DNA from 3 places in the Methylophaga nitratireducenticrescens genome. Region 1 is predicted to be linked to each of the others. Evidence: riboswitches for the same ligand, from Rfam matches in the RefSeq annotation. Region 1 holds a riboswitch; each other region holds the start of a gene.
What was found. A riboswitch is a leader RNA that binds a small molecule or an ion and turns the genes downstream of it on or off. The one in region 1 is predicted to bind cyclic di-GMP.
Positions count from the first base shown of each region.

Region 2: it holds a riboswitch for cyclic di-GMP, as region 1 does, so the genes downstream of both, Q7A_RS00375 (thrombospondin) here and Q7A_RS06825 (hypothetical protein) in region 1, are expected to answer to the same signal.
Region 3: it holds a riboswitch for cyclic di-GMP, as region 1 does, so the genes downstream of both, Q7A_RS04005 (hypothetical protein) here and Q7A_RS06825 (hypothetical protein) in region 1, are expected to answer to the same signal.

Region 1 covers NC_017857.3:1,403,013-1,413,378, reverse strand. Annotated here, with positions in the region: gene Q7A_RS06855 (ExeA family protein) at 1-725, opposite strand, end outside; gene Q7A_RS06850 (polysaccharide biosynthesis tyrosine autokinase) at 729-1,565, opposite strand; gene Q7A_RS06845 (GumC family protein) at 1,600-3,360, opposite strand; gene Q7A_RS06840 (autotransporter domain-containing protein) at 3,376-4,560, opposite strand; gene Q7A_RS06835 (polysaccharide biosynthesis/export family protein) at 4,599-5,150, opposite strand; gene Q7A_RS06830 (PEP-CTERM domain protein) at 5,722-6,246, opposite strand; cyclic di-GMP riboswitch class I at 6,275-6,359, opposite strand; gene Q7A_RS06825 (hypothetical protein) at 6,656-7,186, opposite strand; cyclic di-GMP riboswitch class I at 7,215-7,300, opposite strand; gene Q7A_RS06820 (hypothetical protein) at 7,584-8,108, opposite strand; cyclic di-GMP riboswitch class I at 8,137-8,221, opposite strand; gene Q7A_RS06815 (undecaprenyl-phosphate glucose phosphotransferase) at 8,426-9,829, opposite strand; gene Q7A_RS06810 (mannose-1-phosphate guanylyltransferase/mannose-6-phosphate isomerase) at 9,857-10,366, opposite strand, start outside.
Region 2 covers NC_017857.3:75,875-86,240, forward strand. Annotated here, with positions in the region: gene lnt (apolipoprotein N-acyltransferase) at 1-1,346, opposite strand, end outside; gene Q7A_RS00350 (HlyC/CorC family transporter) at 1,346-2,215, opposite strand; gene ybeY (rRNA maturation RNase YbeY) at 2,212-2,676, opposite strand; gene Q7A_RS00360 (PhoH family protein) at 2,673-3,647, opposite strand; gene miaB (tRNA (N6-isopentenyl adenosine(37)-C2)-methylthiotransferase MiaB) at 3,669-5,009, opposite strand; gene Q7A_RS00370 (GlcG/HbpS family heme-binding protein) at 5,598-6,032, shown strand; gene Q7A_RS00375 (thrombospondin) at 6,166-6,924, opposite strand; cyclic di-GMP riboswitch class I at 6,942-7,021, opposite strand; gene ycaO (30S ribosomal protein S12 methylthiotransferase accessory factor YcaO) at 7,236-8,978, shown strand; gene Q7A_RS00385 (cation:proton antiporter family protein) at 9,062-10,366, opposite strand, start outside.
Region 3 covers NC_017857.3:839,898-850,263, forward strand. Annotated here, with positions in the region: gene Q7A_RS03980 (ATP-binding protein) at 1-2,337, opposite strand, end outside; gene Q7A_RS03985 (HD domain-containing phosphohydrolase) at 2,327-3,442, opposite strand; gene Q7A_RS03990 (sirohydrochlorin chelatase) at 3,760-4,128, shown strand; gene Q7A_RS03995 (PH domain-containing protein) at 4,179-4,397, opposite strand; gene pqqA (pyrroloquinoline quinone precursor peptide PqqA) at 4,586-4,657, opposite strand; cyclic di-GMP riboswitch class I at 4,886-4,963, shown strand; gene Q7A_RS04005 (hypothetical protein) at 4,982-5,527, shown strand; gene ilvD (dihydroxy-acid dehydratase) at 5,633-7,306, opposite strand; gene Q7A_RS04015 (fatty acid desaturase) at 7,708-8,715, shown strand; tRNA gene Q7A_RS04020 (tRNA-Arg) at 8,915-8,991, shown strand; gene Q7A_RS04030 (IS982 family transposase) at 9,762-10,366, opposite strand, start outside.

The sequences.
Region 1 (10,366 bases):
ACCAAAGCAAAATCACAGAGGTTATTAATTCGTCTGGGGATTCCTTCGCTATAACAATAAATTACGGCACAGGCTTCATTACTGAAAATTTTGTGTTTAGCTCCAGCGACTTCCAGGCGGTATTCAATGTAATTCTGTGTTTCTGGATAGCTAAGCGCTTTAAGATGGAACTCTACCCCAATGCGTTGAGCAAATTGCACTAGTTCTGGGCGATTTAGTTTTTCGATTAATTCAGGTTGCCCCGTCAATACAAGCTGCAGGAAGATATCAGAGTCGATATTTACATTGGATAACAGCCGTAATTCTTCAAGAGCCTGAACCGAGAGGTTTTGGGCCTCATCGACAATTAATACGACTCTTCGACCCTGAGCATGTTGCTCAACAACAAAGTTAATATAATCGCGATAACGACCAGCGTTATCTGTCGCACTGGACTCTATTTCAAGCGAGTCCAAGACCCATACCATCAGCTCACCAAATGATTCATGCGTGTTATTGATCAGACCGATAACACAATCATCTTCAATCTTTCCAAGCAGAGCCCGTATAAGCGTCGTCTTACCCGCCCCGATTTCTCCTGTCACCACCGTGAATCCCGCATGGCTCATCAGGCCATATTCCAACATGGTGAGCGCTTTTTTATGGTTGGGGCTCATATAGAGGAACTGTGGATCGGGGACCAGATTAAAGGGCTTGTGCGTGAGACCAAAATGTTCTGTATACATAGATTAATAATTTTGATGTTCGGGAGGACTGGCAGACTTGTTCACCACTGTACCAAGCAAGTGTGATCCCTCAAGCATCTGTAAAGATTTAGTGATATTTGATTCAGTATTCTTACCATCTTCGAGCACAAGCAAGGTACTGTCAAAATAGCTTGCTGCAAGCGACACATCATCAGTTTGCAAAACAGGCGGCACATCAAAAATAATGACCCGGGAATCATATTGAGATTTAATGTCAGCTACCAGACTCGCCATTTTGGGGCTGGATAGCAGTTCAGCAGAATCTTCTGCTCTTCCGACCCCCGGTAATATCACCAATCGTTTGATACCTGGGTTTATCAAGACCTCAGAAAGTTGTAAATCACCCGACAGATAATCTTTGAGTCCCACCTGTGCATTGAGACCAAAATAATTACTGATACTCGGATTACGCAAATCCATATCGACCAGCAATACCGTTTGATTGAGCTCCATGGCAATTGCCATGGCAAGATTGGCGGCCACAACTGATTTACCTTCCCCGGCTGTTGGAGAGGTAACTGCCAGCGTTTGCCAGCGATTGCTACGCATTTTTTTCAGTACTTGGGTCCGCAACATTCTGAACACGGCTGATTGTGGATTATTGTAGAAACCTGCAATGATCCGCTTACGTTCAAGCTGATGATTCGGAACGTTGACCACTTTGGTCTGGGAATACGATATCGATTCAATTGGCGCGGCCAATGGGTCTTCGGCTTGCGAAACACTACTCTCAGATTTAGTGGGTTCTACGGTGACTGGCTCTGGTTTCTGAGCGTGTCGCTGCTTGGCTTTTTCAAGCGCTTTCTGAATTCTGTCCATAATTAAACTACCGTATTAATTGTTGATACTGTTGTTACAGCAAGCTCAGCTTATTCAGTACTTTGAACCAAAGCACTTCCAGATTCATCACAAAGAAATGAAACAATGCGATTGCACATAGGCCGAAGATAATTCCTAAAACGATCAGACTATAGATGATTCGTCTTTTACGGCGTTTTTGTTGATCGGTTTGAATAATTGGTATAACAACAATAGGAGGCTTTCCAACGATTCTTGAAATCTGTGTATAGCCACGCACTCCACCAAATAACATTTCAACCAGAATGGCGAGACCGATTCCTGCACCAACCGAGCCTACAAAGCCCATGGCGATAAGTTTCTTACGATTTGGTTTCTCAGCTTCATTTGAAACCTGAGGCGGTTCAATAAGGGTAAAATTTTCGCCCTTGTTTTCAGTTTCCAGGGTTTGTGCCAGTTCAGCTTCTAATTGTTTGGCTCTTAGCTCTTGATATTTAGCCAGTTTATTTTCACGGTCACGGGTCAGATCCTGATAAGCGCGTTGAACCTGATTGGTCTGATAAACACGGTTTTCGTATTCTGCCAGTTTCTCGCGTAATTCTGCCTGCCTCTCTCTCAAGCGGCCAATCTCACGCTCTGTCGCGTCAATTTTGGCACTTACTTCTATATATACCGGGTTTGTTGAACCATTTGCAGTTGTCGCTTCATCAGACATTTCTTCTGGCAAATCACTAAGGCGTTGTTCCAGACGATCTATTTCAGCTGCTGCAGCTTTAACATCTGGATGTTCTGCTGCATAACGTTGTTTGAGTGTTTGCAAATTACTTCTAGCCGAAGTTAATTGCATTTCAACCTCTTCTCGCGGAGATGCAGCGACACCAATTTCTGCTTCCAGTGCATCTATTTCACGCTTTACACGCTGTAAGTCTGGATGATTAGCAGAATACTTGCTTTGCATTGAACGGTATTCAGCACGTAATTGTTGCAAAGCTACCATGGAGGCTGATGGCTGACCGGCTGCGTTACTGGTCGGGCCGGTGAGCTGCTTAGGAATCATGGACAACTGTAATCCCATTGTGGTCATTTGGTCGCTTTGCACCATGATTTGGTTCTGTATTGAAGCAATCTCTTCCTGAATATTTTGAACCGTGTTCAAATTATATTCGAGCATGTCCGGAAGACTATCGCTGTATTGATCACGAAATTCTGCAATTTCTTTTTCAGTTTGCTGAATTTCTTTCTGCATTCTGTCACCTTCCAGTTTCAAAAACTGGGTGGTGTCCTGGGCCCGATCTGTTCTTGCTCTGGCATTTTCATTTAAGAACTCTGTAACCAGTTCATTTGCAACTTGTTGGGCTTTTCGAGGAGACTGATCCATGAACGAGACAGTAAATGCAATACTGGCTTTTTTAGCTCGACCACTGGCAGGGTCGGTGACATTTGCCTGAATAATATCTACGCTGACATTGCTCTTAAATAACTCCACAATCGGTGCTGTAATGGGTGAGCTTTTTCTTTGCTCCAGATAAAGATTATGTTTTTCAACAACCTCCATAATCCGGTTGGTTGTGAGCAGACGTTGTTTAATAACTTCAATACGTTGATCTGCATAACTTGTCACGGTGGTGCGAATCAAATCTTGTGGAATTTCCTGAGATTCGATCAAAATCAAACCTTGTGATTTAAAGCTCTCGGGAAGTGAGTATGTGAATACCACTGTACCTATCATCAGGATAAAAGCCGGGATTACAATCCAATATTTACGCCGCCACAGAATATCCAAGTAATCCCGTAGGCTTTTGACATCTTCTTCCATTATGTTCTCTTAAAGTTATCGCGAAAAACGCAAACCGTCCCAGTCGTAGTTTACCGTGAGGAAAACCATATTACTGTCGACTTTGTCATCATTGGTATCTAATCCACCAAAACTTGTGCCTTTTTGTTGGCGATACTGATAACCCATTTTTAGGGCAAGGTTTCTTTGCAATTGCCAGTTAAGTGCTGGCGAAAAGGTAAAATATTCTCTGTCGGTGTTTGTCAGATCGTCTGCAGACTGCGTTTCCTGATAGGAGGTGTTGAATGAAACCGACACTGTTTCCGCGATATTTCTGTTCCAGGAAAGTGAGACACGGTCAGTTTCATTGACCACCCCCTCGCCTGAAGGATTAAGAGAACGTGATAATGAAAATGATAATGTATTCAATTCACCAACATAATTTGCTGAAAAATCAAATAAAGAACCTGTGTTTCTGTCTGTTTGTTTGGGGCCACCGAGTAAAGATTGTGATTCACTTTCAGTTGTCCGATAGCCAACCTGACCAGAAAATGACCATTGTTCATTCATCATATAGGTACTGGTGACACTTAAATTGTAACTGTCGTATTCTGATTCGCTAAATTCAGACTCCGATTCATACTGTGCATATGTCAACGCCAATCCACCGGTCAAACGTTCCGTCAAGTTTCGACGCCACCCTCCGGTTAAAGACGTGGTTTCAGTATCACTGAAGCGACTTGTATCGTAAGCACTTTCGTTATAGTTAACGCTGGTATAAAGGAAATCACGTTCCGTGAATTGATATTGATAGCTTGGTGCCAGTGATTTTGTGGTTACCGTTGCATTAGAAGAAAAATCCCCGGTATCTTCATCTGCAATTGAACGCTGTGCTCTTTCAGAATAACCAGCTCTCAGTCCGTAAGCGCTACGTTCCGTATTGTAACTACCCGCTATGTTTGCGAAGGGATCCTGCCTATCCAGATCGGATAAGCTTGTGTATCGTTCCACACGATAACCTGCATTCATACTAATGGATGCATTTTCAACCGCTCGAGACAATAATAATGTGGGGGTTATTTTGGTAACAAAGCTACCTTCTTCATCATCCCGCAACTCAACGTTATCATCATAATTGAATGTCGGAGAAAAGTCGGCCCCGATAATATATTCGGCGGATCTGGCGATATTCGATTGGAACAAGCTTGCAACCAAAACCGACATAATAATTTTTATTTTCATGCTGACTCCGTCATGAGGCCTGTCATTATTATCCCCGTTCAAGGAATAATAATGACATCACCGCTTTGTAACAGCACATTAGATTCGAGCGATTTACCTTGTTTGATATTAGCGTAAAGCACTGGGATGATTTGTTGTTTCATTCCATCTCTGCGGAGAATGATAATGTCATTTTCTTTTGCATAAGTTGTCAGCCCCCCTGCTAGGCTCAAAGCCTGCATTGCATCAAGTGGCTGACTCATTCCAAATGATCCAGGACGTAATACTTTACCCAGGATATGTACCGTATTTCCTGAAACCTGATTGACGGTAACGTTAACTACGGGGTCTGAAATATATTCTGATAATTTTTCTTTAAGTTCTGTTTCAACCTGAAGAACTGTTTTATCCTTAGCATTCAGTTGACCTGCCAAGGGAAAAGAAATGGTGCCATCGGGAAGAACAACGACTTCTTTCTGCAATGCATCTTCATTCCAAACAGAAATACTTAAGATATCTCCTGCATTAAGTGTATAGGGCTCGGAAGCATGAACAAATGATCCCATCATTAGTGTTACCATTAGCAACACCATATTTGCCAACTTATTCATTATTCTTCTCCATGTTTATAAATTACATTCGTTTCGGATGATAACACGTTATTTAAGCATAAAAAAAGCGAGTATTTCTGCTCCCTTATTCTAAATTAGTATTATTGCTAAATTAATCATTTTTATGCATTTGATTTAGCACATTGACGCAGTCCCAAGAGGCCTAATTACGCAGGCGCAAAAAAGTAAAAATGTCACTGAAAAAGGGGCAGCAGAGACAAAAACATCTTATTTGAGTTCATTAGAAGAGGCATTAGAAGAGGCATTAGAAAAGTCTAAACCAGAAGTCACCCCAGACATTATCATGGCTGCAATGAGAAATCTGATGTGATACTAAATTGTTCATAATATTGGACAAGACCAAGGGCTTGTTTATCTTGCATAACTTCCTTGTTGAACAAAATGAGCATCCAGCAGTAGAGCAGCTTAAAGATTAACATGTCCTAAAACTTTTGATTTTTCCAACTTAATATACTGTTTCGTTATAAGTTTTTTGTTTAACTGTTCAAAAAGAAAAGGGAGCGAAGCTCCCTTTTCTTACAAACTAACAATATTGTTAACTCATTTGCTGTTATGCAGCAGTTGCTTTCAGTGCTTTACGGCGTAAACCGAAGAAGCCCATCAGAGCGGGTGCAAACAACCATAACGCAGCTGGTACAGGTACTGCAGAGATCGACAGGTCATATTTCAATACGTCTGAAGTGGCATTAAAAATATCCACGCCAAAGAAAGTTCCCGCAGTCAAAATAGCCGTAAAGACAAAATCACCTGTGATATTAAAGATTGTTGGCAAACCGACATAACTACCACCAGAGCCAGTAATCTCTCCAAACGCCAGTTGAGCATTACTCAAACTGCTAGTAGGATTGAATGACCATTCAACCTTCACTGGCGTATCAACATCCGTTTGAACATCAAACAAAGATTCCCAAAGTCCTGTATTTTCTACAGTACCGCCAGCTAGAACAGTACTGTTATTATTCAGGTCAACACTTTGAGTAGCGCCAGAAGAACTTACGGTTGATAATGTCAGTGTAGCGGCGTTAGCACCAACTGAGAACAATAAAGCTATACAAAATAGCATCGCATTTTTCATAATAATTTCCTTTAATTGAAAAATTAAGCAATGCAACCCGGCCATCTTCAAATAAAGCCCGAAGATCCGTGGCTTTCCGACCTCACCTCGCGGTAAGTTTGGCTATAAAATCAGGAGCAAACATTGTCCCTGAACCATTTATCTCCCAGAAATTTCTCTCGGGGATAGTTGAACATTACTCGCTAGTTAGTACGATTGGAATTGTACTATGGTACTAAATCGTAACTTTTATTAAAAAAAGAGCCCTATTTAGTGAGCTCTGTGATAAGAGAATGATTTTAGTAATTAAATTTATCTCTTAATGATTTAACACGATGCTCAGACATCTCAAATTATCATGATAAGAATTAATTCAAAAAAGGGAGCCGAAGCCCCCTTAAAACTAACAATATTGTTAACTCTTATAGTGTTATGCAACTGTCATTTTCCGAGCTTGTCGGCGTAAACCGAAGAGGCCCATCAAAGCAGGTGCAAATAACCATAACGCAGCCGGTACGGGTACTGCAGAAATTGACAAGTCGTATTTTAGAACATCTGAAGTTGCATTAAAAATGTCAACACCAAAAAATGAACCGGCAGTTAATATCGCCGTAAAAACAAAGTCACCGGTGATATTGTAGTTAGTTGGTCCACCAACAACATAGCCCCCACCAGGACTAGTAAGAAGACCAAAGGCCAATTGTGCACTACTCAAACTGCTTGTTGGATTAAATGACCATTCAACTTTCACTGGTGTATCCACATCTGTTGTAACTTCAAATAATGATGTCCAAACCCCTGAAGAGGAAACAGTACCCCCAGCTAATACCGTACTGTTATTGTTAAGATCAATACTTTGGGTCGCTCCTCCCAAAGAAACAACGGTTGATAAATTCAGTGTAGCGGCGTTAGCACCAACTGAGAATAATAAAGCTATACAAAATAGCATCGCATTTTTCATAATAAATTTCCTTTAATTGAAAATTAAGCAATGCAACCCGGCCATCTTCAAATCAAACCCAGAAGATCCGTGGCTTTCCGACCTTACTTCACAGTAAGTTTGGCAACATCATCAGGAACAAAACTCCACTTCCGAAACTTTTATCTCCCAGAAACATCTCTCAGTGATGATTAAACATTACTAGCCCACTAGTAATGTTGAGAAATTGTACTCCGCAACTAGTTGCAAAATTATTTCAAAAGATTTTGTTTATCCAAAGAGGCGATCTCTAATATTACTTTTGCTTAGATGGCTTTGGCCTCGCGCCGTAACGAGATTCAATGGCAAAACGCTACAAAAAAAGGGAGCCGAAGCTCCCTTTTCTTAAAACTAACAATATTGTTAACTTAATTAGATGCTATGCAGTCGCTGTTTTCAGAGCTTGACGGCGTAAACCGAAAAAGCCCATCAAAGCTGGTGCAAACAACCATAATGCAGCTGGTACTGGCACTGCAGAGATTGACAGGTCATATTTCAAAATACCTGATGTGGCATTAAAAATATCTACAGCAAAAAATGAACCTGCAGTCAAAATAGCAGTAAAGATAAAGTCACCAGTGATATTAAAGATTGTTGGCAAACCAACATAACTACCACCAGGGCCAGAAATCAAACCAAAAGCCAATTGAGCTGAGTCCAAACTCGTTGAAGGATTAAATGACCACTCAACTCTTACAGGAGTATCAACATCCGTTGTCACATCAAACAATGATTCCCAAGAACCTGTATTAGCAACAGTACCGCCAGCAAGCACAGTGCTGTTGTTATTTAAACTGATTTCCTGAGTCGCACCTGAAGATCCGACAGTTGATAAACTCAATGTAGCCGCATTAGCACTAACCGAGAACAATAAAGCTATACAAAATAGCATCGCATTTTTCATAGTAATTTCCTTTAATTGAAAAATTAAGCAATGCAACCCAGCCATCTTCAAATCACACCTGAAGACCCGTGGCTTTCCGACCTTGCCTCACGACAAGTTTGGCGATTTAAAATAGGAACAAACTTTGTTCCTAACAAAAAAGTCCCTTAGAAACATCTCTCAAGCGACGGTTAAACAATACTGTTACTTTGTTACTAATAATGAGTCATGGAACACAAAATCTCGCTGGCTTAATTAAAACCTTTAATCAGGTGTGAATTGCTTCACAGTGTTAATGGTGAGACAGCGATGTCATACCAAAACCAGAACTCTGTGTATTAATATACATCCTTTCCCACAAAACCTCTAGTGATCGTTAATAAAATAATTTTCAGATCGAGAAGCAGTGTCCAAGTCTGTATATATTGAAGGTCGTACTTTATACGCCCTTCCATTTTATCAAGCGTATCGGTTTCTCCACGAAAGCCATTAATCTGAGCTAGCCCTGTAATCCCCGGCTTTACTTTATGACGTAGCATGTAGCCCTGAATTTTTGCTCGGTATTCTTCATTATGCGCCACAGCATGTGGTCGCGGTCCAACAATAGACATTGACCCACCTAGCGAATTAAAGAACTGTGGTAATTCATCAAGAGAGGTTCTGCGTAAAATTTTGCCAAAGTTTGTAACGCGTTGATCATTCTTTTTTGCTTGAACAACTTTATCACCATCTTCAGCAACGGTCATGGTACGAAACTTCCAGACTTTTATTTTTCCACCATCCATTCCATAGCGTGTCTGCTTGAAAAAAACCGGGCCCTTCGATGTGGCTTTTATGCCGATAGCAATAAACAACATAGGAATAGCGATAATACAAAGTATTAAAAAGCTTAAGACAACATCCTCAATGCGTTTGATTGCACTATCAATGCCGGCAAAAGGAGTTTCATAAATACTGATGGCTGTTATTCCCTGATAATCGACCCATCTGGAATTCAACAGATTAAAGGTAAACAGATCGGGAACCAGATAAACCGAAGCCGTTGTATCCGCCAGTTTTTCAGTCATTAAGCGAATACGTGCTTCAGCCGCCAACGATAAGGTGATAAACACAATATCTATTTTCCCAGATCGGCAGTCAGCGATAAGCTCTTCAATACTGCCAATAACTGTAGCCTGCTGCTCTTCTAGTCTGCGGTTTGGCGCTGGTTTGCGATCATCATAAAAACCACTGAACCGGTATCCTGTCCATTCCATTTCGTTAAACGATTTCTCAAGCCGATAACCTAATTCGGTTGCCCCAACGATTGCCACACGTCGGGTATTCAAGCCCTTAGAGCGCATTATCCCGAGCACCATGCGTACAATGGCATGCCAGGAGATCAATTCAATGGGTGTGGCGATAAACCAGATTAATATAAAAGGTGTGGCGTAAGTTTGTTCGTTAATGACAATAAGTTCAATTGCCACTAGAACGAGAATGCTTGTCCCCCAGGAAAATAATACTGCGGTGACTTCTTCACGCAGGTAAGTGCCTCGCCAGGAGCGATAAGCATCCTGAGACTCGGCAAAAAAGTGAAATAGAATAATTGAAAATAATAAAGACCAGACATGTTTTGGTTGCCACTCTATTGCAAACAAATCCATTAAAGCCAGAAATGTCACTAATATAATGGCGCTATCAATTAGCCGCGAAATGGCATTTATTTTTGAGTCGTAGTGTCTGATTTTTCCTTGCGCCATAATCTCCCTAGGCCACCTCTTGTTGTGTTATTGTCGGTTATAACTGTCTTGAAGCCGGATAATGTCATCTTCTTCCAGGTAGGCGCCGGATTGTACTTCAATAATTTCCAATGGAACTCTTCCGGGATTACGCAAACGATGAACACTGCCCAGCGGAATAAATGTTGACTCATTTTCGCCTAATAACATAACTTCATCATCACGCGTCACTTCAGCGGTTCCACTAACCACTACCCAGTGCTCAGCACGATGGTAGTGCATCTGCAAGGATAAAGATGCGCCAGGGTTCACCATAATCCGTTTAACCTGAAACCGATCCCCCATATCTACCGAATCATAATTACCCCAAGGGCGGTAACACTTGCGATGCGTATCAACTTCTTTACGGTTCAGCTTGGTCAGTTCTTCAACAATCGTTTTGACTTTTTGAGCCTGATCTTTATGTGCCACCATCACAGCATCATGGGTTTCGACAACAATTACATCGTCCAAACCTAAAACGGTCACCAGACGATTTTCACTATGAATATAGGCGTT
Region 2 (10,366 bases), 1.3 Mb from region 1:
TGTTGAATAACGCCCTTATAATCAATAAACGCTGATATCCCGTTAGTTGTAACCCGTAAAATGGGCCGCCCGGTCTCCAGCCCCCGGCTTCGTGAAATCTGTAAATGCTGGTGCGGTGCAAATGAATCACCATACCAGGCATTATTAGTCGCGTTAATCAACATGGTTGCCGCCGGCACAGTGTCACGTACTTCAGATGAAAAGGCATCTTCATAGCAGATAGACACCCCGACCGGATGGCCTGCCAACATCATTTGTGGTTGCTCGGAAGCACCCGGTACAAACGCTGACATCGGTAAATCAAAGAATTTTATCAATCCACGCAGGGTTTCAAAAGGAACGTAATCGCCAAATGGAACCAGGTGACGCTTATGATAAAACACCGGGGTTTCGGTCAGACTGACCATACTGTTGTAATAATCTTCACCATTTTCATCCAAGACAGGCAGCCCGACAAGGATATCGGTATTCTGAGAACGTGCTTCGCGACCTAATGGTTCGAGATAACCTTCATCTATTTGGTGATAAAACGCTGTTGCTGCATTTTCCGGCCAGACAATTACATCTGCATCCCAATTCTCTCGACTCAGATCAGCATATAACTGCAACGTATTACGTAACTGCTGGGGATCCCATTTAATTTCCTGCGGCACATTGCCTTGAATCAAGGCAGCTTTCACCGGTTCACCAATGGGCTTGGTCCACTCAACCGACTGCAGGGAAAAAGCGCTGCCCCAAATCACTGCAGGCAATAAGAGAAATAGCCATTTACGCTGGTAAAACACTATGGCCAGACTACCGGCGGTCAATGCTACCAGCCATGAGGCTCCATGAACGCTGATTAACGGAATAAAACCGGCAAGCGGGCCTTCAATTTGCCCAGTACCCAATTCCAGCCATGGGAATCCCGTCAGAAACCAGGCTTTAAACCACTCAAATAAAAGCCAGCTGCTGGGCAGTAATATCAGAAAATCTTTGCTGGATAATATTGGTCCGGTCAGGCGTTTTAACCCCCACCCCAATACGCCGATCATAAAACCCAGGGCAACCACAAACAATGCGGTCAGCAAACCTGCAAGTACTATGCTGGCCTGTCCAAAAACATGGATAGCCACAAAAACCCAGGAAACACCCACACCGAACATGCCGGTACCAAACAGGGTGCCACGCCACAACGCCTGACGAGGACTGACACCTTGCCAGCTGAGAAACAGCACGAGCAGGCTCAACACCGCCAAGGGGTAATAATGGAATGGGGCTAGACTCATTGGCAGGATGGCACCGGCCAATAATGCTGCCCAGCCGCCAAATGCGCCTTGCCAAGCCAACTGCCTGGAAGTTGTCATTATTCTGTTTCGCTTTCGCTTTCAGTTTCTTCGGCTAACTTCACCATACGTAACAAATGAACTCGACGTTTATCTGCACGTAACACAGTAAATTCCAGTGAACCTATTGTGACCTGCTCACCCCGGCCGGGCAAATGACCAAATTGATTCACCACATGGCCACCCACCGTATCAAAATCATCGTCACTCCACTCGGTTTCAAAATACTCGTTAAAATCTTCAACCGGGGTCAATGCTTTGACAGTGAAGGTATTGTCATCACGTTGCAAAATTGGCGCATCATCATCCACATCATGCTCGTCTTCAATTTCACCAACAATTTGTTCAAGCACGTTTTCGATGGTAATCATGCCGGCCACACCGCCATATTCATCAACAACGATTGCCATATGATTACGACGGGCGCGAAATTCACGCAGCAGTACATTTAGACGCTTACTTTCCGGGATAAACACCGCCGGACGTAACAATTCACGCAGATCAAAATTAAACTCACCAGAGCTGACCACTGCCGCCAGCAGATCCTTGGCCAGCAAAATTCCGATAACATCATCACGATCATCATCAATCACCGGAAAACGTGAATGCGATGTTTCTGTGACCAGCTTAAGTGTTTCTTCCGGTGGCGCATCTCGGGAAACCATCACCACTTGAGAACGTGGAATCATAATGTCGCGAGCTTGCATCTGTGAGACGCTCAAAGCGCCTTCGACAATCGACAAGGCTTCGGCATCGAGAATATGCCGTTCAGAAGCATTGCGTAGTAATTCAATCAACTGTTCCTGGTCTTTAGGTTCCAGGAACAGATTACTTAATTTTCGCACCCAGGAAACTGGACTGTCTGAGCGACTCGGTCGTCCCTCACTCATGATGTAACCCTCTGCTCTGTATAAGGATTGTTAATATCAAGCTTTTGTAAAATTTTAATTTCCAACGATTCCATTAATTCTGCCTCATCGTCTTCAATATGATCATAGCCAAGTAAATGCAAACAACCATGCACAATTAAATGTGCCCAATGATCGTTAGTGGTTTTTTCTTGCTCGGCAGCTTCACGCTCTACCACCGGAACACACAGCACCAGATCGCCTAATAACACAGGTTCTAACGGCACAGGTGACTCAAAGGGAAAAGATAAAACATTGGTCGGATAGTTTTTGCCGCGATAATCATTATTCAATTCGGCACTTTCGGTTTCATCCACCAGGCGAATAGTTAATTCACAGTCTTCGTTGACTTCAGCCAGCGCAGCACTGGCCCAGCGTTGAAATTGTTGTTCAGATGGCACATCTGCATCAGTTGCCTGCTGCAGATCGATAATGACGTTCACGACTTTGTTTCAGCCTTTTCGTAAGCCAGAATAACTTTCTGCACCAGCGAATGACGCACCACGTCTTTTGCCTGGAAAAAAGTAAAGCCAATGCCTTCAATATCTTTTAAGACTTCAATGGCATGACGCAGACCTGAACGGGTTGAACCCGGCAAATCCACCTGAGTAATATCACCGGTGATCACCGCTGTCGAGTTATATCCCAGACGAGTCAGAAACATTTTCATCTGCTCAACCGTGGTGTTCTGTGCTTCATCCAGAATAATAAACGATTCGTTCAAAGTACGGCCACGCATATATGCCAGGGGTGCCACTTCGATCACATTGCGTTCAATCAGTTTGGCAACCCGTTCAAAACCTAGCATTTCATAGAGCGCATCAAATAAAGGCCGTAAATACGGGTCCACTTTCTGAGCCAAATCACCCGGCAGGAAACCCAGACGTTCACCGGCTTCAACTGCAGGCCTGACTAATACAATCCGTCTGGCAAAATCACGTTCCAGAGCTTCAACTGCACAGGCAACGGCAAGATAAGTTTTACCAGTACCGGCAGGTCCCACACCAAAGTTGATGTCATGCGTCATTACACGGCGCAAATAGGCTTGTTGATTTTCACCACGCGCCTTAATCAGGCCGCGTTTGGTTTTGATGGTAACTTCTTTTTCTTCTTCAAAACCGGTGGTTTCAGTACCACCCGATTCGCGAATCGCGAGATGGACTTGTTCCGGTTCCAGAACAGATTGGGCGGTGTCGGCATACAGAGTGTGTATCACATCCTGTACTTCAGCCAGAATCTCCGGCTTACCGATGATCTGGAACTTGCCACCGCGATTATTGATTTCCACGCCAAATCCACGTTCCATCATCCGGATATGTTCATCCAGATGACCACATAAATTGGCTAGGCGGGGATTGTCCGCAGGACTTAATTCAAAGCTTATCGTGTCAACTGTAACAGCTGGAGTGACCACAAATTAGATTCCAAAAAGGCGTTAGAGGATAACGCTATCAGCAAGAAGTTCTCCTCGCAAGGAGTTGGTATGTGCCTCTGTGACGCGCACATCGACAAACTTGCCCACCAGCGCCATATCACCGGGAAAATTCACCACCCGGTTATTTTCGGTTCTGCCGGCTATTTCACCTGCATCGCGATGTGCAGCACGCTCTACCAAAACACGCTGCACCGTACCAAGCATCGATTCACTGACAGCATTTTCTAGCTCACGCAAACGATCCTGCATGATTTGCAGACGCTGTTTCTTCTCTTCATCAGAAACTGAATCATTAAACATAGCTGCTGGTGTGCCAGGTCGCGCGCTATATATAAAGCTAAAAGAGTGATCAAAACCTATCTGATTAATCAACGCCATCGTCGCGTTGAAATCTTCTTCGGTTTCATTCGGAAATCCGACAATAAAATCGCTCGACATACTCAGATTGGGACGGATTTTTTTCACCCGTTCAATTTTTTCAATATATTGCGCGACAGTATGACCGCGTTTCATCATCGTCAGAATTCGATCTGAGCCGGACTGCACCGGTAAATGCAGGTGGTTGACCAATTCCGGGATTTCGGCAAACGCTTCGATCAATGAATCGGAAAATTCCACCGGATGCGAGGTAGTAAAGCGAATTCGCTCAATACCTTCAATTGCCGCGACATAGTGAATCAATAACGCCAGATCAGCGGTTTCGTCATCTTCAATAATGCCGCGATAGGCGTTAACGTTTTGTCCTAACAGATTGACTTCACGCACGCCCTGGGTGGCCAGTTGTCGAATCTCACGCAACACTGCACCCACTGGACGGCTGACTTCTTCACCACGGGTATACGGTACAACGCAGAATGTGCAGTACTTGCTGCAACCCTCCATGATGGAAACAAATGCTGTTGGACCATCCGCTTTAGGCGCTGGCAAATTATCGAATTTTTCGATTTCTGGAAACGAGATATCAATTTCCGGTTTATGATTTTTTCTGACGTCATCCAACATGGTTGGCAAACGATGCAAAGTTTGAGGTCCAAAGATCAGGTCTACATAAGGCGCACGTTTACGGATCGCCTCACCTTCCTGACTGGCCACACAACCGCCAACGCCAATCACCAGATGCGGTTTTTTATCTTTCCAGCGCTTCCAGCGCCCCAGTTGATGAAAAACTTTTTCCTGGGCTTTTTCACGGATCGAACAGGTATTGAGCAACAACACATCGGCTTCTTCAGCGATATCGGTTGTTTCCAATTGATGTGACGCAGCAAGTACCTCGGCCATCTTGTTCGAATCGTACTCGTTCATCTGGCAGCCAAAGGTTCTGATAAAAAGTTTTCCAGCCATAAAATCAGTCAGTGATAAAGGGCGCACAGCATACGCTTTTTACGCCACAGAGTACAGACAAGTGATTGTTTTTGTTCACGCAAAAAATAGCTGGCTTGCATCAAACATCTGCAAAATAAAGCCAATAGTAAACAATTTCCTTCTTGCGTTTCCCTTTTGTCACACTTCGGCAAAGTCTAGCGAAATCCGATAGCCGCAGATTTCAGATAAAATTGCTGGTGGTAGACGCTCAGTAGTTTTCTAATTTCAACATACATTGTCATCTCATATCTGGCGACATTCATGCTGAACAAACTGACGCCCTTCACAGTCTCTGCCGGACATTACAAATACTCCTATCAACATAATTCAGTATTAAAACAGGGGATTGTTTGATAAGTTTTTCTTCCCTTCAAACGTCATGGTTTCATTTGACTTATGTTAATGCTTTTGTTTCTGTGTAGCTTTAACGTTGTAAAGTGCCATATCCGTATACTCACTTTGCTGTATGTCATAATCCCTGTCTGGATCCTGTTTCTTTTGTGAAAAACTGCTGTTGAAAAAAATTTTCAACCGCTCCCTATCCAACAATTCAATAAGGAGATAACCATGCACGTTACTTCAGAATCGGCAAAAAAAGCGATTGATGGTGCACTCAAAAAAGCTGAATCAACAGGCACTCGTATGTGCATTGCCGTAGTTGATTCTGGTGGCGCGCTTAAAGCATTCTATCGTATGGATGATGCCTGGGTCGGCAGTATTGATATTGCCATCAAAAAAGCGCGTACCGCTGTATATTTTGGTATGCCCAGTGGTGAGATCGGCCAATTATCCCAACCGGGTCAGCCTTTATATGGCATCGAGCACTCGAATGATGGCATGATTACTTTTCCGGGGGGCGTACCAATTGTGGATGACGAAGGCTTTATGTCTGGGGCAATTGGAGTCAGCGGAAGCTCGGTTGAGAATGATGATCTGGTTGCTCGTGCAGGCGTTGAAACCATAGGTGTTTGTGACTTACCGGAACATCCGTGGAGGACATAGAACTTTTTGACGAGGAGTCACATCATTTCACTGATAGTGTAGTGACAGCCTGTAACTGATCGTTCTCTGATCTTCACACGTAATAAATAGGGAGTCATGCTTTAATACATGACTCCCTTTATTACGCTACGTTTTAAGCTTTTGTCTGACGACGTCGCAACCCTAAAAAGCCCATCAAAGCAGGTGCAAACATCCATACAGCTGCAGGCAGAGGAACTTCGCTTGGCGGCTCAACCAGCTTCTGGGTAAAACCGGCATATTGGACCTGAGCTTGAGAATAGTTATAAAAACCGAACTGTCCGGATGTAAAGCTGGTATCCAATACTACTGTATCCCAAAGCGTCAGCTCTCCTTGTTTCACTTCCACACTGAATTGCCCTGGCGTAGTAAAAAAATCGAGATGAAAAGAGTAGCTTGTATTATCTTTCCAACCTTTATCAGTTCCCAAATTACTATCCAGTAGAGTGAAAGCCGAACTGTTGGCCGGCCAGAACTCTATGTTTGGAATAGCCGTATCAGAATCCACTTTGAGAATACGAAAACCGGCTTGTGCAACTCCGCCACCACCGCTCTGTGCACGTTGTTTCCAATCCAGAAGATAATACTGAGAAGGATTCTGGTAACCAAAAACAAAGCCGATAAAGTCATCATCGCCAGTGGTATTGACTCGCCAGGTTCCATCTAACGTATAAGAAGTTTGATTGAGACCATTTAAAAATACTGTCGGCTGACCATTTATAGTTTGAAGCACACTGTTATTATCGCCAGCAACATTCCAGTTGCCATTGCTATCCGGCGTACTCCAGGTTGATAGATCGACAGGTACAGTTTCCGCAACTGCCGATGTTGCCGTGAAAGCAAACGCGCAGGCTATTAAAGAGATTGTTTTCATCCTAGACACTCCTAAATTTGTGCAACCCAGCCGTCTATCATCCAATAGACCCGTAGCTTTCCGTCCTTAACTCACATTAAGTTTGGCAAATATTTAGACACAAATCGTTTAGGCTTAGCTATTAAGCCCATGTAAATTATTAACCAAGGTTAAACCGGTTGACAACAAAAAATTTCAAGATAATTCAGACAGATGAGATTTATGGCAAAAACATCTTTCTGCCACAACCGAATAAACCTCGCAATATTCATTTTGTCTGTTAGGCTTTCCTTCACGTTTATTTTCCAGACCTGTTCCCAGGAGCAAATACAATGTCAGAACAAACTTTTATCAAGGGCAAGGACCGTGATCTGGAAACCAGTATCGCCACCATGCAGGCCAAATTAAAATCATTTGGTTTTGATATCGAAGAGGCCTCTTGGCTTAACCCGGTCAGCAATGTTTATTCAGTCCATATCCGCGATAAAACCTGTCCTTTAATGTTTACCAATGGCAAAGGCAGCAGCGAAAAAGCCTGTCTTGCCAGTGCGTTGGGGGAATATTTCGAACGGCTCAGCGGCAATTATTTCTTTGCCGACTTCTATCTGGGCGAACATCACAGCAATAGTGAATTTGTGCATTATCCCAACGAACGCTGGTTTGATATGGATGGCGATGAAATGCCTGAGGGCTTGATGGATGAAAGCCTGTGGAAATATTTTGATCCGGAAAATGAACTGACGCCGGATATGCTGTTTGATACCAATTCTGGCGATGGCGAACGTGGTATCTGTGCTGTACCTTATCAGCGCCTTGGAGATGGTGAAGTTCGTTATATTCCAGTCAACCTTATCGGCAATATTTACGTCAGCAATGGCATGTCGGCCGGTAATACCCAGAACGAAGCCCGGGTTCAGGGCTTATCTGAAGTTTTTGAACGCTATGTGAAAAACAAAATCATTGCTGAAGGTATCTGTCTGCCCGAAGTACCAGATGAAGTATTAAACCGTTACCCAAAAATCCAGCAGGCCTTGCAGGAACTGCGTGATCATGGCTATCATTTAAAAGTGGCCGATGCCTCTCTGGGCGGTCAATTTCCGGTGATGTCCGTCACACTGATTAATCCAAAAGATGGTTCTGTATTTGCCTCATTTGGTGCACATCCGAGTTTTGAAGTGTCATTGGAACGTACTGTTACTGAATTACTGCAAGGACGTGGGTTGGATCAGCTGGATGTTTTCCACCCACCCACATTTGATCTTGATGAAGTGGCTTCATCCGCCAATCTGGAAATGCACTTTATTGATTCCAGTGGTTATCTTTCTTATGACTTTTTCCGGGAAACACCGGATTTTGATTTCTTTGACTGGGATTATGATGACGCCACAGCTGATGAATTCAAATTCCTGACAGACAAAATCCATGAGCTTGGTTTTGATATTTACATTGCCGATTACAATCACCTTGATGTCTACGCCTGCCGTATTCTGGTGCCGGGCATGTCGGATATTTATCCGATCGATGAACTGGTGTGGGAAAACAATAATGAAGGCGCATTATTCCGCGAGGATTTCCTGACCCTTAAGGATGGTGACCCGGAACAATGGCAGGATATTCTGGATCGCCTGGATGAAGGCGGTTATAACGATCAAACACCCGTCGCACCGTTTATTGGGCTGGCTGCAGATCCCGGTACGCTATGGTCAGAGCTTCGTCTTGGCGAACTCAAAGCCATGCTCTATCTGGCCTTGGAAGATGAAGAAGCGATTGACTGGATTGATTGGTGTCTGGCTTTGGATCAGGCCAGCGAAGAAAACATTTTGTTTTACCGTTGCCTGAAGGCACTGCTGGAAATCAAATGGGATGATGAACGCGATTACGCTGAATACAGCAAAGGCCTGGCTTTAATGTACGGTCAGCAAAATGTCGATGACGGCATTCAGATCGTCGAAGGCGAAAAACTGTTCCACAACCTGCATTGCCCCGGCCTCAGTCTGGACGGGTTTGAACGGCATAATGCATTACTGGCAGGCTATGAGAAACTTCAGCAAGCCAAGCGTTATAACTGGAAATAAATACAGCTGAGAGTCATGACAGGACTGCTTTTATAGCCTGTTACCCCAGCTGAAAATAGCAAATGGGTTAATTGGACAGCGAGTTAATCTCTAATCTCAATCCTCTGCATTGCCTGATCTGCCAGCGACAATCCCGCTCCTTCATAAACTTCAAAAACTTCATCGGCTCCCAACTCCTTCAGCCGCTCAACTTCATCAGGATATTCCACAATGGCCGTCACATGACCTTTAAAGTCACGGCCCCTTAATTGCTTAAGGGCATACACATTTCCGGCATGATGCGGCATAGCCAACACCACTAACTGTATCTGCTCACTCATTAGCAGTTTATCCCAAAAATCGGAGTCAACAGCATCACCTTCAACAATCTTGAAACCATCCGTTAAACGACTGATTTTATTTTCATCATTATCAACACCGAGCACTTTTAAGCCATATTTTTGTTCCAACCGTTGGTAGGCCCCTCGACCGATTTTACCCATTCCCAAAATAACTACCTGGGTTGAGTTCAGCTCAATCGGTTTATCATGCGAATGCAGCTGGTCTGTTGGTACTTCTGTTAGTCGGCTTTTACTTAACTGATATACACGTTCGTTGTAGTTGTTCAAAATTGCTGAAACAACAAAGCTCATGGCCACTGATAATGAAAGTATTACCATCCAATCATTGCTAAGCCAACCCTCAGAAAGCGCTAATGCTGCCACAATCAGCCCAAATTCAGAGTAATTCGTCAGTGTCAGCGAAGTTAACACCGAGGTACGAATACGTAACCTGAAGCGTGGAAACATCATCACAAATAATAAGGTTTTCAAGGGTAACAGTACTAACAGAAGCAACGCTAACCCAAAATGCTCCCATCCAGGTAATGCTGTCAGACCAATCGACAGGAAAAAGCCGACCAGAAACAACTCTTTAATGTTGAATAACGAACGGGCCAGATTGGCCGAAGTTTTATGCGGCGCAAGCAAAACCCCCATGATCAGTGCACCGAGATCGCCTTTTAAACCCACCAGTTCAAACAGTTTGTAACCGAGCACTAATGCCAGCACAAAGCCAAACAATACCTGCATCTCACCATGCCCAAGACGATCCAGTAATCGTCGTAAAACCGGTGCTGCCGGAATCAGTAAAAAAAGAGCTAATGCCCAAACTGATGGTAGCGTACCGGTGGTTGCAGAGAGAAAAATCACTGCAAAAATATCCTGCATGATCAGAATGCCAATCGCTACACGGCCATAAAAAGACTGGGTTTCACTGCGTTCTTCGAGAACTTTAACGGCAAACACCGTACTGGAAAAAGACAAGGCAAAAGCCAGAATCACAATGGCTGTCCAGTCGGTAGATTGCATCAGAAAAATACCGCCGAACTTAAGCAGCCCCAGGATCCC
Region 3 (10,366 bases), 560 kb from region 1:
GGCTGATTGCAGAATCAATTGCAGGTGTTTGGTGCCATCTTCTTTATAACCATTTAGCAAAAGCTGTAAAAAGGCTTCACCGCCCCCTAACTCGGAAAGTTCGAGCAAAACCTGATGGTCACACCATTGTTCTGAAGAAACTTTAGACTGGCCGCTTACTTTGCCAGGTTTTACATTGATTTGATGTTCCAGAGCCAGACGGGCTACGGATTCCAGCAATGAACGGGAATCTATTGGTTTGGTTAGAAACTCATTTGCTCCCGCTTCCAGACAACGTTGTTTAGCCTGAGGTGTCGCATCCGCCGTCAGTATGATAATCGGAATATCATGCCCAGTATCCATATAACGCATGGCGCGGATAACTTCGGTTCCGCTGTAATCCGGCATATTCATATCCAGAATCAGCATTTCAATACTGTCAATTTGTTGACTGAGAACATCCAGCGCCTGTTCGCCACTACTGGCCAGAATGACCTGATGTCCTGCATGGCGAAGAATACCTTCCAACACCTGCTGATTGACCAGGTTATCCTCTGCGATAAGAATATTTAAAGATTTAGCGTAAGATTGAGCTGCGTAGTGCTGAGCCAGGGTAATGACTTTTTCATCCTGAATGGCATGATTGCTCTGCGCCGCGTGGATGGCATTAAATAGAACAGGTTTTTCCTTAACATCATGCACAATGGAAATAAAATGATGGCGCAGTCTTGGATCCTGTTTACTGAAATCTGATGGATTCAACAGAATCAGTGCTGTATTGGCAAGTAAAGGTTCACCATGGATCATATTGGCAAATTGAATCGGATCGATGTCATGCATACAATCCTGATCAATCATAACGGTTTGATAAGGCGATTGCTCCTCTGCTGCTCGAATCAATACTGAAAATGCTTTGGCGGTGGTGTCTACATGTTGGTAATTCACTGACCAGTCATTGATAACAGGTTTAATAAGGTCATGCAGTGAATCGGTGCTTAAAATCAGCATAGGGCTCTCAGATAAAGTTAATTCATTTGGTTCATTGGCAGTGAAAGGCATTTCAAACCAGAACAGGGTGCCTTCACCCACTTCGCTGGTTACCCCAATTTCACCTCCCATCAGCTCAACCAGCTCTTTGGCGATAGTGGTGCCTAAACCGGTGCCACCTTTATTCAATGTATCAGGTGATATCTGCGTGAAGTCATCAAAGATACGTTGCAGAGCCTCCTGAGGGATGCCTATCCCGGTATCACTTATCTCAAAGCGGATCCACAAATTTTGATTTGATTTGTGTTGGATTGGTTGAGCTGAGAGTTTAACGGCACCCTGATCAGTAAATTTAATACTATTACCGATAAGATTGATTAAAACTTGCCGTAGATGTTGTAAATCACCGTTTATCGAAAAGGGCAGAGCGGGATCAATATAGCAATTAATGTGTAAGCCTTTACTGATTGCCATTGGCTTTTGCATGCCAATCACGCTGTTTAACAGTTGGTGTAAATCAAATTTTTTATCGCTGATTAAAATCTTGCCAGCTTCGATTTTGGAGATATCTAAAACATTTTCAATCAGGCTGAGCAAAGTATGTGCTGACGTTTTCATGATTTTAACAAAATCATGTTGTTGCTTATTCAGCTGGGTCTCCGCCATCAGATCTGCAATACCAATTACCCCATTAAGCGGCGTACGTAATTCGTGAGACATATTGGCCAGAAATCGACTTTTTGCTTCATTTGCCTGCTTTGACAAAGCAATTGCGACATGCAGTTTTTTGATCAGAAAAGCTGAATAAAGCGGAATGATAAGTAACAAAAACATCAGACTGTAACCAAACGGTTCATGCTGAGAGTGCTGCCAATATTCCCCATTTATAATGGCATACGAAAAACCCAGAATACCCACTATCAGCGAGATATATAGGTAATTCACGCCATAACGGAAACCATTACCCAAAATCACCCATAGATATAAAACGAACAAAAAGACACTCTGCTCACCCGCGATCAACATAACAACTGATAGTGCAGTCAAATCCAGCAAAATACCACAGACCCTTCTGATGGGGGATGGCCTTGGGTTGAGAATCAAAGCGACTGCAATGACAACTGCCAGTAAGTAATAGACCAACGTAATCAGACTTGGCAGGCTGTCAATATTTTCTGAGAAAGTTCTGTCAGTGCCCCATGGCAGACAAAAATAAATTAATAAAGCAATACCCAAAGTCAGTCGGATTTTGATCGCTTGTTCGGGTTCGCTGTCACCCGTTTTGGGTATTTTGTCTAAAAACCGGCTGAGCAGATTTTTTTGCTGGGGCTGTGCATAACGATCATTCATTGCTGGAGATTTAATCAGCATACTCGGCTTGAATTTGCTGGATGGCATCTATCCGGTCAAAAAACGCCTGAACACATCTTGGGTCGAGTTGTGTCCCCGCGCTTTGCTCGATGTAACGACAGGCATCTTCATTTGACCAGGCTTTTTTATAAGGCCGTTCCGAAACCAATGCATCATAGATATCGGCGACAGAAACGACTCTGGCAATAAGTGGAATTTCTTCGCCTTTTAATTGAGAAGGATAGCCTTTTCCATCATAGCGTTCGTGATGATGCAACGCGATGACCGCACCAATATGCATGTACTTCGATTGACTATCAGAAAGTATTTCATGACCGATAGTAGTGTGCGTTTTCATGATTTCCCATTCTTCCGGATCCAGCTTGCCCGGCTTTAGCAGAATGTTATCAGGAATTCCGATTTTGCCGATGTCGTGCATGGGAGCCGCATATTCAAGATCCTCACATTGCTGTTCATCGAAAACGCCTAATGCTTCAGCAATAAAACGGGAGTATTTCGCCATTCGAATAACGTGATTTCCGGTCCCTTCATCACGATATTCACCCGCCTTGGCCAGACGAATAATGGTCTCTTTTTCACGCAAAATAATCTGCTCAGTAGCAATTTCTACCTGGCGTGCCAACCAATTGGCACGGTCTTCAATGATCAGGTGTTGCTCGTGCATCTGTAAAAGATTACGACAACTGGTACGACATTCAATTTGATCAATGGGGCGGGTGAGGAAAGCAGTAGCCCCAGCATCCAGTGCGTCATAACGCACGGCTTTTTCGCTGACGACAGTAATCATCATGATGGGAACACTTTGCAAAGCAGGCATCTGGCGCACACGACGAATAAATTCGATGCCATCAATTTCCGGCATACGATAATCCGTTACAATTAAATCGGCCTCATGTTGACTCAGCCATTGAAGTGCCTCAGTAGAGTTACTTAACGCCGTGACGTGAATATTTTCACCAATTTGCTGGACTATCTTTTCTAAAATAGTTCTGCCGGTTGATTGATCATCGATGATCAATACCTCTTTGGTCTTCTTAAGAATACTCAGTCTCCTTGCTGATTCATAAGGTTTTAAATTGTCAGGACGACCATATTGGTTTGCCAAGACACGTTCCTCATCAAGCTTGCCCTTCCGTCACATCCCTGCTTTGGCAGTTTTATTAACAGAAGTCATATCCTTGAATCCGTGTCTGTTATTTTGTTTAAATACAATCGTTTCTTATTTCCGCATTATGCTGACAGAGTTCGTAGCTGTCCATTCTATTTACGTTTCGAGTGGTCATGAATACTTTGTGATGTTCCTCAAAAGCAACTGGATAGTGCTTTTGAATGGAGCTCAATCAAGCTCAAAGAGAACTAATTCTGGCAATATCATTAAAACTATTCACACATAATTCACATTCAAAACCGGACTATATATAGATGAAAGCATTATTACTTATTGCCCATGGCAGCAGACGCCAGCGTTCAAATGATGAAGTCATTGCACTGGCTGAAAAATTAAAAACGGAATGCGCCGAACATTACGATATTGTGCAAGCCGCATTTCTGGAACTTGCCGATACGTTGATTGCGGATGGGATTGAAAACTGCGTGCGTGATGGCGCTCGTCAAATCACTGTTTTACCTTATTTTCTAAATTCCGGACGTCATGTAACCGAAGACATTCCTCACGATGTAGATGCAGTTCGTCCGAATTTTCCGGATGTAGAAATTCAGATTGCTCAACATATTGGCGCGTCAACAGCCATGATCGATATGTTGAAAGCTACTGCCGTAAATGCAGTCTAGGTGTTTATTAACAGCCGAAGAAAATTAGTTGCCAATGCAATCTATTGCAATCAAGGCTTTAAGAATCTGGAAGCAATGATCATCGAATCTTCAGCTCTCTCACGCTCAACCTGCCAGCCCTGGACCAGGATATAGTCCAATGCCTGCTGATGACTGGCAAACTGCTTACTTAACATTTGCTGCTCACCATCAATATTTTGATGAATGATAAAAAAAGTTTCGGTTTCAGAACCCGCTCTTTCAATGCGGCATTGTGGAATGGATGACATAGCGGTTCTCCAGTATATGTTGAATGAACATAAGTAATCGCATCAAATAGCGAGGAATAATTGTATATACATAAAAAAACTCCAGTGATACGAATTCACTGGAGTTTGATCGTTTTGCTAAATCAGTCAAGCTTTCTTATCTGATCAATATTACCTTAAAGAAGCTTTCTAGATTCAGGTTTTTTGGCTTAACGGTTACAAATGTACATTGTTACTTCAAAGCCGAAACGCATATCTGAATATTCTGGTTTAGTCCACATGATCATAATTCCTTAAAAGAGAAAAACTATTTGCTGCAGTTAAAAATGATAAGACATCGGGCCCTATTAACAATAGCGGATATTTCTCGGGATGTGTCAGTATTTTCCTTAGGCAGGTCGTGTTTGTTTGGGAAGGCGTTTGAAAGAAAAAAACAAATTTGTACCAAAGTACAGTATTGCATTCCCTAACGATCATGTATAAAAAAACTGTGATTTGATCACTCTTTTTTTATAATTTGCCAAACCTAGCGTGAGCCTGGGACGGAAAGCTTCAGCTGTTGAACTTAACAGGGCTGGGCTGCATGATTAGAAAGGAAAAACGCGATGAAAAAATTACTCTTGCTCCCCTTGTTACTTCTGATGTCATTTAACGCACATTCTGCTTTTTTAACGGGCCAGACCCTTACTTATCAATACTACTTCCCAACGATGTCTTCTCCTTATTCTAATGCTGACAATGGCGATGTCGTAGTTGGTGCTGGCATTGAGGTCAATAATGTAGCAGATAATATGGCTACATTAGACATCTCTGATACGAATCTACTTATCGATTTTTCATCATCATCATATTGGAACTCTTCAGGCTTCAATGGTTTTAAACTCACCGACACATTTGGTTTAATTGCTGATTTCACTTCAGTTTCTATCAATCCATCGACAAACATGAGTGGTTTTGATTTGTCGCTTATAACAGTGCTTGCAGATGAAATTTGGGTAAACTGGCAAGGGCTTTCATTCAATACGGATACTATTGTATCGCTAGACATCAATCCATCTGCTGTTCCAATTCCAGCTGCTGTATTTTTGTTTGCTCCTGCGTTATTTGGTTTCATTGGGCTTCGTTATAGGGCCAAAAATAAAGCCGCATAATTTTTAACGTGTTAAGTAAAAAGCCGTGATGTGGAACAACATCACGGCTTTTTTATTACAAAATGCATTGTGCTATTCCACAATCTTTCTTACTTGATCTTCTGTTCATAAGTTTTTGTCTGTGACGGCGCCTTCAGAAGCTGAGGAGACAGTATGGGCATATTTCGCTAAAAGCCCGCGCGTATAGCGGGGAGGGATAGGTTTCCATGCCATGCGTCTTTTATCGATATCGCTGTCGCTCAGGTGAAGGGTGATTTCAGCCGTTTCCGCATCAATGGTAATTTGATCACCGTTTTCAATCAGTGCAATCGGGCCGCCATCAAAAGCTTCAGGGGTTATGTGTCCAACCACAAAACCATGACTTCCACCTGAGAAACGACCATCGGTTATTAACGCAACTTCGTTACCAAGACCTTTGCCGATAACTGCTGAAGTAGGACTAAGCATTTCCCGCATACCGGGGCCGCCTTTTGGACCCTCATAACGGATAACGATGACATCACCTTTCACCACAGTGCCATTCAAAATGTCCTGCTGTGCCTCTTCTTCAGAATGGAACACCCGGGCTTTACCGGTAAAACGTAACCCTTCCTTGCCGGTGATTTTAGCGACAGCGCCTTCTGGGGCTAAATTACCTTTAAGAATGACCAGATGGCTGTCTTTTTTGATGGGCTGGTCAAATGGACGAATAATATCCTGATCGGCAGGATAGGGCGCTACATCGGCCAGATTTTCCGCCAGGGTTTTACCTGTTACGGTCAGGCAATCGCCATGTAACAAGCCACGATCCAACAGATCTTTCATCAATGGCTGAATACCCCCGATAGCAATCAGTTCCGACATCATGTATTTGCCGCTGGGACGCAGGTCAGCCAGCACAGGGACTTGACGGCCGATTCGGGCGAAATCATCTAATGTGAGTTCAACATCCACCGCATGGGCCATCGCCAACATATGTAAAACCGCATTTGTCGAACCTCCCAGCGCAATGAGGGTGGTAATTGCATTTTCAAAAGCCTGCCGGGTCATGATATCGGTGGGTTTAATGTCGTGTTCGAGCATATACATCACTGCAGCGCCTGCTCTGCGGCAATCCTCTGTTTTGGAGAGAGACACTGCTTCTTGTGCCGAACTGTTTGGCAGACTCATACCCAATGCTTCAATTGCTGAAGCCATGGTGTTGGCTGTGTACATGCCACCACACGATCCGGCACCGGGAATGGCCGTTTTTTCAACTTGCTGCAATTCAGCAGACGTCATATCTCCCCGGGCATGCTGTCCAACTGCCTCAAATACAGAAACAATGTCGGTATGACCTGCACCAGGTTGAATCGTACCACCATAGATAAATACTGCTGGTCGATTGAGGCGGGCAAGGCCAATCAGACAGCCAGGCATGTTTTTATCGCAACCGCCAATGGCGATCAGTCCATCAAATCCCTGACAGCCAGCGACGGCCTCGATCGAATCAGCAATGACTTCACGGGATACCAGTGAATATTTCATGCCAATAGTGCCATTTGCAATGCCATCAGAAATGGTAATGGTGTTGAATATAACCCCTTTACCGCCTGCTTCATCGGCTCCCTGGCAGGCAAAGTCAGCCAGTTGATTAATATGCATATTGCAGGGCGTGACCATGCTCCAGGTGGAGGCGATACCAATCTGTGGTTTTTGGAAGTCCGCATCATTGAAACCAACGGCACGTAACATCGCTCTGGCAGGAGATTTGCCAGTACCGTCTACCACTATTGATGAATATTTGCGTGTATCTGCCATTGCCTAACCTTTTCAAACTGTTAATTAAGGAACCCTGACTTTCAATCAAATATGACGAGTGCCTATTACGGAAAGTGAAATCCACTTTCAGATGATTCAACTTAGCTAAAGACCTTATCAGTTCCTGCTCTAAACAGACAGTTAGAACTATCCATATTTAACAATGAAGCCATAATTTAACTTCGCACCAAGGCATAGCAGATATAAATAGAGAAATGAGCCAGGATTTATAAGAAATTGAACATAAATTACATTGTCAGTGTGCGAAAGCGCACAGACACTTCACCATGAATAGGAGCATGCTAAGTCATGACTCGTACGTCAAAGCAAGCACCACAACGAGGCCGCAGCACCCGGTATGTTAAGCCGGACGAGACAGGAGCCTGCCAATTAAATCCACAATGCAAAACAACGACATCTCCAGCGAACCGCGCACCATTATGCGGGCCCTGAAAGATTACCGCACATCACGTATCGCCCGCAGTATTATTGAACTGCTGGTTACATTGGTCCCTTTTGCGCTTCTCTGGACCCTATCCTGGGCGGCACTGAGTGCCGGACACTGGCTTGGTCTTCTGATCACCATTCCTGCCGCAGGCTTTCTTGTGCGGTTGTTCATGATCAAACATGACTGCAGCCATGGTGCCTTTTTTTCTTCAAAAGGGGCCAATGAATGGGTTGGACGAGTAATCGGTGTATTGAACCTGACGCCCTTCGACTTCTGGCGCCACACTCACAGACATCATCATGCGCACTCTGGTAATCTCGATCGCCCGCGTATCGGCGGCATCGATACCCTGACCGTTGAGGAATTTCGAGCTTTGCCTCGCAACAAGAGACAACGTTACCGATTCTACCGTCATCCATTGGTCCTGTTCGCTCTTGGCCCAGCCTACCTATTTCTGCTCGACAATCGATTGCCAGTAGGGTTCATGCGCGCAGGATGGATGCCATGGCTGAGCACTATGATGACTAATGTGGCAATTCTGGTCGTTGTTGCCGCGATGATGTGGCTGGTGGGTATTGGCCCCTTCCTCCTTGTGCAGTTGCCAATCACGCTGCTGGCAGCAACAATAGGCGTCTGGCTTTTCTATGTTCAGCACCAATTCGAAGACACTTACTGGGAGCACGAATCCAACTGGACTCTACAAGAGGCCGCGCTGCATGGCAGTTCGCACTACGATTTGCCTCGCATTCTGCGCTGGTTCACTGCCAACATCGGGATTCACCATATCCATCACCTCAGCAGTCGCATTCCCTTCTACCGTCTGCCCGAAGTCCTGCGCGATTATCCCGAACTGCGTGAAGTAGGTCACATCACCCTATGGCAGAGCTTCGCCTCTGTGCGTCTGGCTCTGTGGGACGAGGAAAAGCATCGCCTTGTCAGCTTCAGAGAGGCAAAGGTCTGATCTTACGGCAATCCGCTATGCGCAAAGGATGGTTCTGTCAGGTTTCAGTTTGCATTTAGGAAGGGTCGGGTTTCGAGTTTATTGGATATTCATCTGCCATATTGCTGCCACCGGAACATCGCTATAAATCTCTGACCAAAACGTTAAAGCCAAATCGAAGGTTTATACTGGAAGTGCCCCTGTTATAATTACGGCCGATGTCCCTGTAGCTCAGATGGATAGAGCGTCCCCCTCCTAAGGGGAAGGCCACAGGTTCGACTCCTGTCAGGGACACCATAATCCTTTATTTATTCAATCACTTAGATTATTGTCATGTAAAAGTGTAACCCATGTTTTATGCATTTGGGACACTTTTGGGACTGCTTATGTGATATGCGCATGATAAAGGATGATTATAAATTATGGCGACTTATACCAAACGCGGCGATGGACAGTGGCAAGCGAAGATCCGCAAAAAAGGTTATCCAGTACAAACTAAGACGTTCAGAAATAAAGCAAATGTTCAAAGATGGGCAACTCAAGTTGAAGTCCAAATGGACAACAAGGTTTTTATTTCAAGCTCACGTGCTGAGAGCACGACATTCCAACAGATAGCAGATCGCTACAGTTCCGAAGTCTTACCTTCCAAAAAATCATCCATAAAAATGGATTCCATGATCCGAGGCATATGTAGTCATATTGGTGACTATATGGCTATTCAATTGACCCCGGAAATCTTGGCTGACTATCGTGATACACGATTGAAAAAGGTGAAACCTGAAACCGTCAGAAAAGATCTACTGTGTATTAGACGTATTCTTGTGGTTGCATCCAAGGAGTGGGGCATCTATCTCCCCCATGGAAATCCAATTGACATGATCACAGTACCCCCTCAACCCAAACGAGGCAGAGAGAGGCGTTTAGAAGGGAATGAAGAGGAACGACTATTATTAGCTGCTAAAGAATATGGTGGTGAACTCTCAGCCATTATTTCATTCGCAATTGAAACAGCAATGCGACGTGGCGAAATTGTCGAGCTCAGATGGGAAAACATTAATAGATTAACCTCAGATCTGCATAAGCGCGCCCTTTTCATTCCTGTTCAACTTGATAGAAGGCTTCTTGGGTTGGAAGGTATAAGCCACCAATCCAGCCATGAGGTGGACCATAAAGCTGACAGGGCTGCGGTGCCGTGAGTGTTCGATTTGAGAAATATTCTTCAATTGGTCAAATATTGTTTCAATCACATAGCGTTTTCTCAACATCAACCGGTCCCATAACGTCATCAGTTGCGGTTTCATATTCTTGCGAATGCCGGTGACCAGCTTAATGCCTTGTTCGGCTAATGACTCTTTAAGTGTTTGAGACAGATAACCTTTATCGCCATACAAGGTGCCCCATAGCTGTTTGACCATGTCCGGTATGGGCTTGCGGTCATCAATATTGGCCGTTGTGATTTTTACTGAAAGTATTTCACCTTGTTCGTTCACTAACAGGTGTAGCTTAAAGCCATAAAACCAGCCCATGGTGCCCTTGCCTCGCTCTGCAACACCGCTAAAGACACGGTTTCGAGGAATGCGAATGTTGTGGCATACCGCCAGTTTGGTTGAATCAACAAAGGCGATGCCGGTTGGTTTGCCGTAACGTTGTGTCATAAAGGCACACAGGGGAA